Regions from separate parts of the Rhizobium sp. BK176 genome, predicted to be linked through region 3. Evidence: predicted binding sites of a transcription regulator. Region 3 holds the regulator's gene; each other region holds the start of a gene.
What was found. The regulator LexA, encoded in region 3, represses DNA repair genes until DNA is damaged. The targets are predictions, from matches to a motif close to TGTTCNNNNTGTGTTCNG.
Positions count from the first base shown of each region.

Region 1: FHT76_RS21970 (ribonuclease T2 family protein) is a predicted target of LexA. The motif match lies at 1,369-1,386, and genes of this name have one in related genera.
Region 2: FHT76_RS01015 (ImuA family protein) is a predicted target of LexA. The motif match lies at 1,740-1,757, and genes of this name have one in related genera.

Region 1 is NZ_JANUBV010000007.1:219,533-222,809, forward strand. Features, by position in the region: gene FHT76_RS21965 (hypothetical protein) at 1-542, opposite strand, end outside; gene FHT76_RS21970 (ribonuclease T2 family protein) at 618-1,355, opposite strand; gene FHT76_RS21975 (alpha/beta hydrolase) at 1,513-2,442, shown strand; gene FHT76_RS21980 (DMT family transporter) at 2,459-3,277, shown strand, end outside.
Region 2 is NZ_JANUBV010000001.1:159,235-162,511, reverse strand. Features, by position in the region: gene FHT76_RS01020 (DNA polymerase Y family protein) at 1-997, opposite strand, end outside; gene FHT76_RS01015 (ImuA family protein) at 915-1,673, opposite strand; gene FHT76_RS01010 (hypothetical protein) at 1,968-2,135, shown strand; gene FHT76_RS01005 (hypothetical protein) at 2,479-2,670, shown strand; gene FHT76_RS01000 (DUF429 domain-containing protein) at 2,639-3,277, opposite strand, start outside.
Region 3 is NZ_JANUBV010000021.1:38,554-41,830, forward strand. Features, by position in the region: gene FHT76_RS34235 (ComEC/Rec2 family competence protein) at 1-1,806, shown strand, start outside; gene lexA (transcriptional repressor LexA) at 1,787-2,503, opposite strand; gene FHT76_RS34245 (VOC family protein) at 2,704-3,277, shown strand, end outside.

The DNA.
Region 1 (3,277 bases), on a different contig from region 3:
ATCATCGCGACCAGTTGGCCATCGTGGTGGTCAATGCGGCCCGGCGAGAATTCGAACACGGCAACCGCCATGAGAATTGTCATCAGCATCAACATCAGCAACGACGACAAGCGCGACGTCGGCTGATCGGCCATCAACCGTTTCACGGTGGACGCAACCGGCAGGCAGAAAAGGGCGAGCATCAACGGCGGCCAGATGCGGAAAGAGAAGGAGATAGCCTGATCGATGGGCATGAACGGCCGCAGCAACGTCGCTATTGCCGCGTAAGGTAGATCGATCAATCTCGACCAGGGCGAAACGTAAGCTTCGGGCATTGAAATGAACGGCAGCGTAAGATCGAACCACCGACCATCCGGCGACATCAGATACCGGATCTGCAACTCACGCATCTGGTCATCGAGATCACCGAGGAACAACACCCCGTCGGCGAGATCGAACAGAACAATGGCAAGCCCTGTGATGTAGACTGTGAGAAAGGTGCGCAGAAATGGCCTGCTGTCAGGCAAGACCTTCAAGTCGGCTCGCGATAGAACTGCATCCATTCCGCACTCGCCCCAGCAAACAGCGGCCAGACATTAATCCAATCCGATTAATATTCGGCTACATGAGCAAAAACACTAAAACCCAGCAGCGTCCACGACGCCCTGATCGCAGCCGAACGAGGTTCGCCCTGCCCCTTGAATGAGGTCGCGCAGGCTCGCTCCGTCATTCGAGGTGGCGTCCTCCGACAGGCCGATCGTGAGCTCGTCAATGACACGGCCTCCGCCGCCGGCGCGCCGACAACTCATCTTGACCCGATCGCCGGCGCCCGGGCCGAAGCTCTTGTCGAACGCAGCCTTGATCGCCTCCGCCGTCAGCGGCTTGCCGATGTTGGCAGCGAAAAGATCGCGGACAGCAGAGGCGTTCAGCTGATCGATGAGGCGAACCGACGTCGCAAAATAGTCGTCGGCACTCATCTTTGTGCAAGTACCGTGTTTGATCCACTCATGGCGCTCCAGCCCGGATTGCGTTCCAGGCATCGCCTTCTCAAGCGCGGCTTTGGTCTCCGCCGAAAGCTCTACCTCAGGCAGTTTCTTCCAGTTACCTTCCTTGTCCGCGGTCCGCAGCGTGCCCGAGACATCACAATAGTCCTTGCGCATCGGCCAAAGCCCGTGCAGCGAGAAATTGGTCGCATCAAACCTGTCCTTGGTCTGACTGCTGCATTCCGGCTTGCGCTGGTTGGTTTCACAGAAGGCCGGTTGCCAGCTGGCTGCCAAAATGAAGCGTGTCCTTCCACCCGCATCCTGGGCTCCAGCGGTGCCAGCAGTCGTGATCGCAATCAGGAATAAAGCCGTGCGCAGAAATGGATTGCTCATCTTCATCCCTCCCAGGAACAATTCATGAACAAGAAATCATGGTGGGTCTGTTTTCACAACCCTCAATCCCTAGGGTGCTAAAATCCAGTCGCATAAATATTGGGATGTGTTGCATTTCGCGGACGATCTGATCTTCTCGCGCAGACGGGAGGATTTGATGTTTGCAGATACGCAACGCCTTGAAACGGCGAACGCCTCGCTCGGCTTTCATCATGAAGCGGCACAATCCGAGGCACGCGGAATTATCGTTGTCTCCCATGGGTTGGCCGAGCATTCCAAGCGCTACGCCGGTTTTGCGGCGGCGATGGCGACGCGTGGTTATCATGTCTTTGCCTTCGATCACCGTGGACATGGCGAGACGACTGCTGCGGATGCTCCGATCGGACGCTTTGCCCGCCGCGATGGTGTCAGGCAGGTGATCGATGACGTCTCTGCCGTACGCGACCGCGCTGTGGCACAGTATCCCGGCCTGCCAGTCATCGTTTTCGGGCATTCGATGGGAGGTCTCATCGCGCTGAACGCTGCTGTGACCCATCCCGAGAAATATGACGCCGTCGCCGTCTGGAACTCCAATTTTAGCCCAGGCGTCGCAGGGCGGGCAGCACAAGCGATCCTGCTGGCCGAACGGGCCTTGAAGGGCTCCGATGTGCCAAGCGGCATTTTGCCGAAGCTCACCTTCGGCACTTGGGGAAAGTCCATTGCCAATCGTCGAACGGAGTTCGACTGGTTAAGCCGCGACCCTGTCGAGGTCGACAAGTATATCGCCGACCCGCTGTGCGGCTTCGATGCCTCCGTTTCCCTCTGGCTCGATATTTTCGAACTGACGTTTCGCGCGCCGCAAACGCCGCATCTGGACCGTCTGCCGAAGCAGACACCGATCCATCTTGTTGGTGGCGGGCAGGATCCGGCGACGGATGGCGGAAAAGCGGTGATCTGGCTTTCAAACCATTTGAAAGCGCATGGCTTCTCCCGTATCACGACACAGATATATCAGGACATGCGCCACGAAACGCTGAATGAAATTGGAGCGGACGCGGCCATCGCCGCATTCGCCGACTGGTGCGACGAAGCGATCGCGAGATCCTGAACCGAAGGATTTCGCGATGAGCCATGGTATTTCTTCCCGTCCCGTTTCTGCTTCAGAGGTTTCGACCGGCATTCTGCTGATGTTCCTATCGGTGCTCGTATCGCCGATCATCGACATCTTCTCCAAGCTTGCGATCGCGACGATTCCCGCGGCGGAAATCACAGGCGCTCGGTTTGTTGTCCAGGCCCTCTGCATGCTGCCGATCGTTGTCTGGCGCGGAAGCTGGAAGGGCTTCTCGTGGCGCGCCAACATCTTTCATGCCATCCGCGGCGCCATCATAACGATCTCGATGGTCTCCTTTGTCACGACGCTGAAGTACATGCCGGTTGCCGACGCTATCGCGATCTTCTTCGTCGAGCCGATCATATTGACGATCCTGAGCAGCATCTTCCTCAAGGAGACGATCGGTTGGCGCCGCTACACCGCTTGCGGCGTCGGCTTCTTCGGAGCAATGCTGATCATTCAGCCAAGCTTTCAAGAGGTAGGGTACGTGGCGCTTCTGCCCGTCGTCAGCGCCTTTTGCATTGCCATCTTCGCCTTGATGACACGCGTGCTTTCACACCGGGAAGACCCGTGGGCGATGCAGTTTCAGATGGGCATCTGGGGTCTATTGTTCTGCGCCATTCTGCTCGCGCTCGGCAGCGGCACGGGTTCCGACGTCTTTGACTCGGTGATGCCGGATGGCCGTGGCTACCTCTACCTGCTCGGCGTCGGCGTCACGGCGGCCATTGCCGGCATCTTCGGTGTCTATGCCTACCGCGCCGCGCCCGCCTCCACATTGGCGCCCCTTCAGTATTTCGAGATCGTGTCGGCAACCATTTTTGCCTGGCTCGTC
Region 2 (3,277 bases), on a different contig from region 3:
TCAGCTTCTCTATACCGAAGCCGGGATCGATCTTCTCGATACGGTCGCAAAGAAGCTTGGCGAGGCGCGCAGGCTCGCGGACGGGCTTGGCAAGGCCCGCGCGAAGGCACTGGATGGTGTTGTCGACACGGTGGCAGACGAGGTCGACGCGCCGCGCGCCGAGGCCCTTCTTTTCGAGCTCGTCGGTCAACTGGCCGACAAGGCGACGGATGTATTTCGCGATGGTTTCGGCAGCGGCGATCGGCTCGGAGAATGGCCGGAACACCTCTACGAGTCCGGCTGTCCTGATCGGCTCTATCGGCTCGGCGGTCCGCCCGAAAATCTGGTCGAGCCGTCGGCCTGGTTCGGGGCCGAAACGGAGCGTGAGCGGCGCGCGCGGCATGGCGGAGAGTTCGCCGACTGTCTCGACGCCGAGAACGCGCAGGCCCTGGACGGTCTCGGCGGGAAGCCTGAGGCAATGGATGGGAAGACCGGTCACAGCGCGCGCGATCTGGCCGGAAGGAACGACGGTCGTTTCTTCTCGTGACAGACGCGCCAACGCATGGGCAGCGCCCCAGGTGTCGGCGACGGCGGCGCGGGCAGTCAGGCCACGGGCGCGAAGGCGGTTCACGAGACCGGATATCAGCAGTTCCTCGCCGCCCTGCAGGTGGTCGGCACCTTCCGTATCCATGGCGATACCGTCGGTGCCATCCACGGAAACGACCGGGCTGTAGTGCCGCAGCGCCCAGAGCGCGAGGCGTTCCAGTGCGGCGGCGTCTTCCTGCGGAGCGGCATCGATCATCGCGAGGTTGGAGATCATCGCCTGCGCCTTGCTCGCGGGCATGCCGATCCTGAGTCCCACGCGAAGCGCGGCCTTGTCGGCGGCGGATATCCAGCGCTTGGACCCGCTTCGCGATACGATGACCAGTGGCTGGTCAGCCGGAACGGCTTCGTTGCCATGGCTCCGCACCTTGTCGGTGGCCAGATAGGGGAAGAAAACTGACACGACCCTTGGCATCGCAGGCTCCTAACTCAAACTCGGCACACTCGCCCGCCTTCACTCTCATCAGCTCCGCCAGCCATCTCGCCCGTCCTATGCCCGCGACAGGCAGCTCCTCGGATGGCAGGACACTCACCCGCCAGCGCGTCGCGGAAGCGGTGGGCTGTCCGTAATCGGAAGCCTCCGCCTGCCTGCGCCAGCGCCGGAGCGCGATCCCCATCGTCCCGGTCTTCTCGGCCGCCAGCTGCAGGCGTCTCGAGGCTGTCATCGGCAGCCGGACAAGTTCGGCGACAACAGCACCGAGGCCACCAAATGCGAGTCCTTCCTCGAAGGCGGCAAGAACGTCCTCTTCCTTGTTTGCCTCGCAGAAAACGACGCGGTCAGGGTGAAGTCCGGCCTGGGCGATGGCGGGAAAGAAGAGGTCGGGCCTCGTCAAGCACCAGAGAACCTTGCCTGTCGTTCTGGCGGCAATGCCGGCGACGAACAGGGCTGCGGCGGCACCGTCCACGGTTCCCGCACCACCGCCAGACACCTCGTGCAACGCGCCGAAGGCAAGGCCGCCGCCTGGAAGGTGCCGATCGATCTCGTCGACGCCGAAGGGCAGCGTGTTGGCTTTCCGCGATGCGGTCCCCTCAAGAAGGGCGATGCGCTCGCGAAGTTCGTTCAGGACCTCCGGTGTCCGGACGTGCGTCATGATTCACGGACCTCCTGAGGCTCGCGTTGGACTGATTTAACAGGCTTCATACCTGGAAAATGTTGATGTTCTCTTTCTGTTCCTCCTTTTTGAGTGTGGAGTCAAGAGAGGTTTGGCATGCATCCAAGGTGTGGAACAACGCCATTCTGCCGAATAAATAAGCGGAATCAAGGATGTAAGCAAGTTTGCGTAAGTGACCGAACTGGCGGGAAATTTACGCAGGGTGGTCCCCACTGCGATTGTAGGTTTCCGCGAGGATGTGTAAAACTGGGGCCAGTCAACAGAGGGATGACGTTGTCCGATCAAGACTACGATCCAGAGCGGCCGGTATACCTTCGGATTGGCGACTGGCATCCATCAGAGGTTTCGCGCAACTACGCAACCGGGGACACCGAGGCGGGCGTCTCCGTGTACGACCTAGCGCCTGACGGTTCGATCGTCGTTCCATCGGAGGGAGAATGATCGTTTGAAGACCTGTCGAGCCGACTGAAGCTCGATCAGCCGCGGCATCTCGTCCAAGGCGATTGGGTCGGATGCGGCGGCGAAGGAGAGCCGATCCTCAAAAACCTGGTCAAGGTCGGTCTATGGCCGCAAGACCTTCCGGCAGGCTTCAAGTCCTCCATGGCGGATATCGAGGGTGAGACCCTTGTCGCGATCGAGGACGTGCCGGAGTCGGGGGACGCTGCGTTTCGTTCGCGCTTCGCGATCTAGGAGCGGTCGCGGATGAAATTTATTCGCACCTCCTGCGAACAAGCCGGCGATTGGTTGGCCATAGTAGGGATAGACCTCATCTAGGAGCCGTCCCATGTCACCTCGCCTCACCGTCCGCCGTCTCGAAGCCATCGTGGAAGCCCTGACCGCCAGGACGGCGGGTGACTTGGATATCGAGGACGAAGGAGCGCCAACACGGGACGACTACGAGGCAGCCTTGGACTGGGCTCTCGCGGAGATCGGAAGCCGGAAGACTAAGAGCGCTCGACCCGTGGTATCCAGATAGCCGAGACTGCGTCACCGAACGGCACCGCCCTGCCCTCGAGCGCCATGATCCCGATCCAGACGCAGACGACGGCATCGAGCGTGTCTTCGAATGCCTTCAGCTGATGTCCCCGTGCGGTGGCATCAGGAAGCGGCAGCGCTTCCGTCACGCCGTCGACCTGAGCCTCCAGCAGTCGGACGATGGTCCGCCATTGCTCGATGACCAGCGCCTTGCGCTCGGCGGGCGTCTTGTCCCGCCAGTATTTGCGGATTTTTCCGACCTTGTATGGAAGCCTATCCGGCGCGTCGGCGAGTTCGACAAGCGCCGGGTGTGGATAGACCTCGATGACGCCCCGCTCGGAAATCTCCGTGGTCAGGAGCGGGTAGCCAGCGGCCCTCAGTCCTTTCGCCAGCGCCTCGCCGATCTTGCCTGGTCGTTCGGAGTTGGGGCTGTGGGTTCCTGCGTTGCGGCCGCCATATGCAAATGAGACGGCCTGGTCGGAGGCTCTGCGGTCGACGATCGGCTCGTGGGAGAGCGGCATGTCCACGGCCACCAGGTCGACCGCGCATCCGGCAATGGCCTCGGCGGCGCATAGAAGCGAAGCCATGTCGGGTGACGAGCCACGTGC
Region 3 (3,277 bases):
CGGGCACGATTGACCCCGCCTGCGGGACCGGCGCTGCCTGGGCTCAACGACTTCGCCTTCAGCGCCTATTTCGACGAGATTGGCGCGAACGGTTTCTTTTATGGTTCGCCAAGCGTTTCAATGCCGCCAGCGGTCGGCACACCATCGATTTCGGAGCGCGGAGCCAACTGGCTGGATGGTCTTCGAAGCGGAATTGGAGACCGCATCCGTGGAATCCTGCCGGGCGACACCGGCGCCTTTGCGGCGTCGCTTGTCACCGACGAGCGGCGCGCGATCTCGCGGGAAACCACCGACGCGCTGCGACAGGCGGGTCTGGCGCATATCGTGGCAATCTCCGGTCTCAACATGGCGCTCTCCGCGGGTATCTTCTTCGTCGGCCTACGCCAACTGCTGAGCCTGTTTCCATCCGTTACGCAGGCGTACCCGACCAAGAAGATTGCAGCTGCTGGCGCGCTCGTCGCCCTGACAGCCTATTACATGATCTCGGGCTTTGCGGTCTCGGCAGAGCGAGCCTTCATCATGATGGCGATCATGCTGGCCGCTGTATTCTTCGACAGGCCGTCAATCAGTCTGCGCAACATTGCCCTATCGGCTTGGGTGATTCTGCTCTTGTCTCCATCCGAGGCGCTAGGCGCGAGCTTCCAGATGTCATTTGCGGCGACTCTTGCGCTGGTTGCCGGTTATGCGATGTGGTCGAAGCGAGCCGCGCGCGAACATCCCTTGCTGCAAGTCAGGGCAGTGAAGCCCGTAGTTTTTGTCGCACGCTTCTTTGCTGGCATCCTCCTTTCCTCAATGATCGGAGGCTTCTCGACCGCGCTCTTTGCAGTCGAACATTTCCATCGGCTCAGCGCTTATGGATTGCCCGCAAATCTCATGGCCATGCCGGTAATCTCCTTCGTGGTGATGCCTATGGGCATGTTCGCGATGCTGCTGACGCCGTTTGGCCTCGATATCGTTCCCTGGAAAATCGCCGGCTTCGGGCTCGAAATTGTGATCGCCATTGCAAAGATGGTCTCGGGATGGGGCGGCAACGTCGATATCGGCCGATTGCCGGTTTGGTACTTTCCTGTCGCCGTCGCAGGCTTCCTCGTGCTTGCGCTTCTGCGCACCAGACTGCGGTACCTCGGCGCTGTTGCGATCGCGTTGGCAACTCTGCTCGTTGTGCTCGCGCCGTCCAGACCGGCGCCAGATTTCATCATTGCCGAGGATGGCGGTCTCGTCGCGATTGTCGACAATCAGGTTATTGCTTCCAACCGGACGCGCCCACCCGACTTCATTTTCGACCAATGGCGAAGGGCTCTGGTTGCGGAGCAAGCCCGGCCGCCGCTCCTGATAGAGGGTGTCAAACCAGTCCGCCGGCGAGACGGCGACGGCAAGCCTCGGAGGCTCTCGGCCGACGAATTGCATAACGCTCGCAACGCGTTGCGGCAGGTCGTTGCGAGAGGCGTTGAGAACCGTTTCGTCTGCCTGAAAGGCGCTTGGTGCACAGCGGCGCACGACAGCGGCTACGTTCTGACGATCATCGAAGATCCCGCCTACGTCGGCGCTGCCTGCGACACCGCCGACATCGTCGTTACGCCCGCTCGTCTGCGCGCAAACGAATGCCGGTCAGGTGCATTGTTGTTCACGGGCGAAACCTTGCGCCGCTCGGGTGCGGCAGAGATACGAATAGACGAACAGGGAACGCCTGTCGTGACGACGGCCTATACGACACTTGACCGGCCCTGGATGCGGCATCGGGCATACAATTGGCGAAGCGGCACCTTCGACGGAGAGCCGCCTGTCTTTAGTGATAGCGGCGAATGAGGCCGACCAGCTTGCCCTGAACCTTGACGCGATCGGGTCCGAAAATACGCGTTTCATAAGCCGGGTTCGCAGCTTCAAGCGCGATCGAAGCGCCCTTGCGGCGGAAGCGCTTGAGGGTTGCTTCCTCGTCATCGACAAGTGCGACAACAATGTCGCCGGCGTTGGCGGTGCTGCCGTTGCGGATAATCACCGTATCGCCGTCGAAGATGCCGGCCTCGATCATCGAGTCTCCCTTCACCTCGAGCGCATAATGCTCGCCTGGGCCAAGCATGTCGGCCGGAACCGTGATGTCGTGCGTATTGTTCTGGATTGCAGAAATTGGCACGCCTGCAGCGATCCGCCCCATAACAGGTACAGAGGCCGAATTGCCATTGTCCGCATGCGCGGCCGGCTTTGGCGGCGCCACCGGTTGAGGTTTGCCAAGGCTGCCCTCGATCACGCTCGGCGAGAAACCGCGGCGCGGCTGGAGACTGGGATTATATGCCTCTGGCAGCTTGATGACCTCCAAAGCGCGGGCTCGATTCGGCAGTCGGCGAATGAAGCCGCGTTCTTCCAGCGCCGTAATCAGGCGGTGGATGCCCGACTTCGACGCGAGATCGAGAGCGTCCTTCATTTCGTCGAAAGATGGGGGGACACCGGACTCCTTCATTCGTTCGTGAATGAAGAGAAGAAGCTCCTGTTGCTTGCGCGTCAGCATCGAAGTTGAACCCCAGAGTTGTGAAACAAAGCCAGAACAGACACTATATGTTCCATATGTGTTCTGCAAGTACCTAAATTTTCGTAAAACTTGCCTGCAACTTGTTCAGTTTTTGCGTCGCTTTTGAGTGAATGCGGAGAAGGGGGTTGCATTGTTCTCTTGCCCGGCGCACATCTTCGCAAATCCCCGGGGAGTTTGCCATGAGCGAAGCACATCCGCTGGACCACATTGTGCTGCCGGTGTCCAACATCAGGCTTGCGCGCGAGCGCCTCGGAATGCTGGGATTCACCGTCGCGCCAGATGCGCGGCACCCGTTCGGAACAGAGAACGCCTGTATCTTCTTCGCCGACGAAACTTATCTGGAGCCGCTGGGCGTCGCCAGCCTCGAACTGCACGAGGCGTCGGCGAGGAAGGGCAACGTCTTCACCGCGCGTGACCGTGCCTTTCGGTTTCGATGCGGCGAGGATGGACTGTCCGCAGTTGTCTTCGCGACGGGGGACGCCGACCGCGACCACGCTAGATTCCTTGCGGAGAAGATCAACGGCGGTGAGATGCTGCAGTTCGAGCGGCCGATGAAGATGCCCGACGGCTCGGAAGCCATTGCTGCATTCAAACTCGCGTTCGCAGTTGACCTGCGCGCACCTGATTTCTTTTTTTTCACCTGCCAGAGGGTCAATCCGCTGCCTGCCGATCGAAGGGCGCTGCAAGTGCACCCAAATGGCGTGGGCGGGATCGCGGAGATCGTTCTTGGCGCGCCGGACCCAAAGGCGTTTG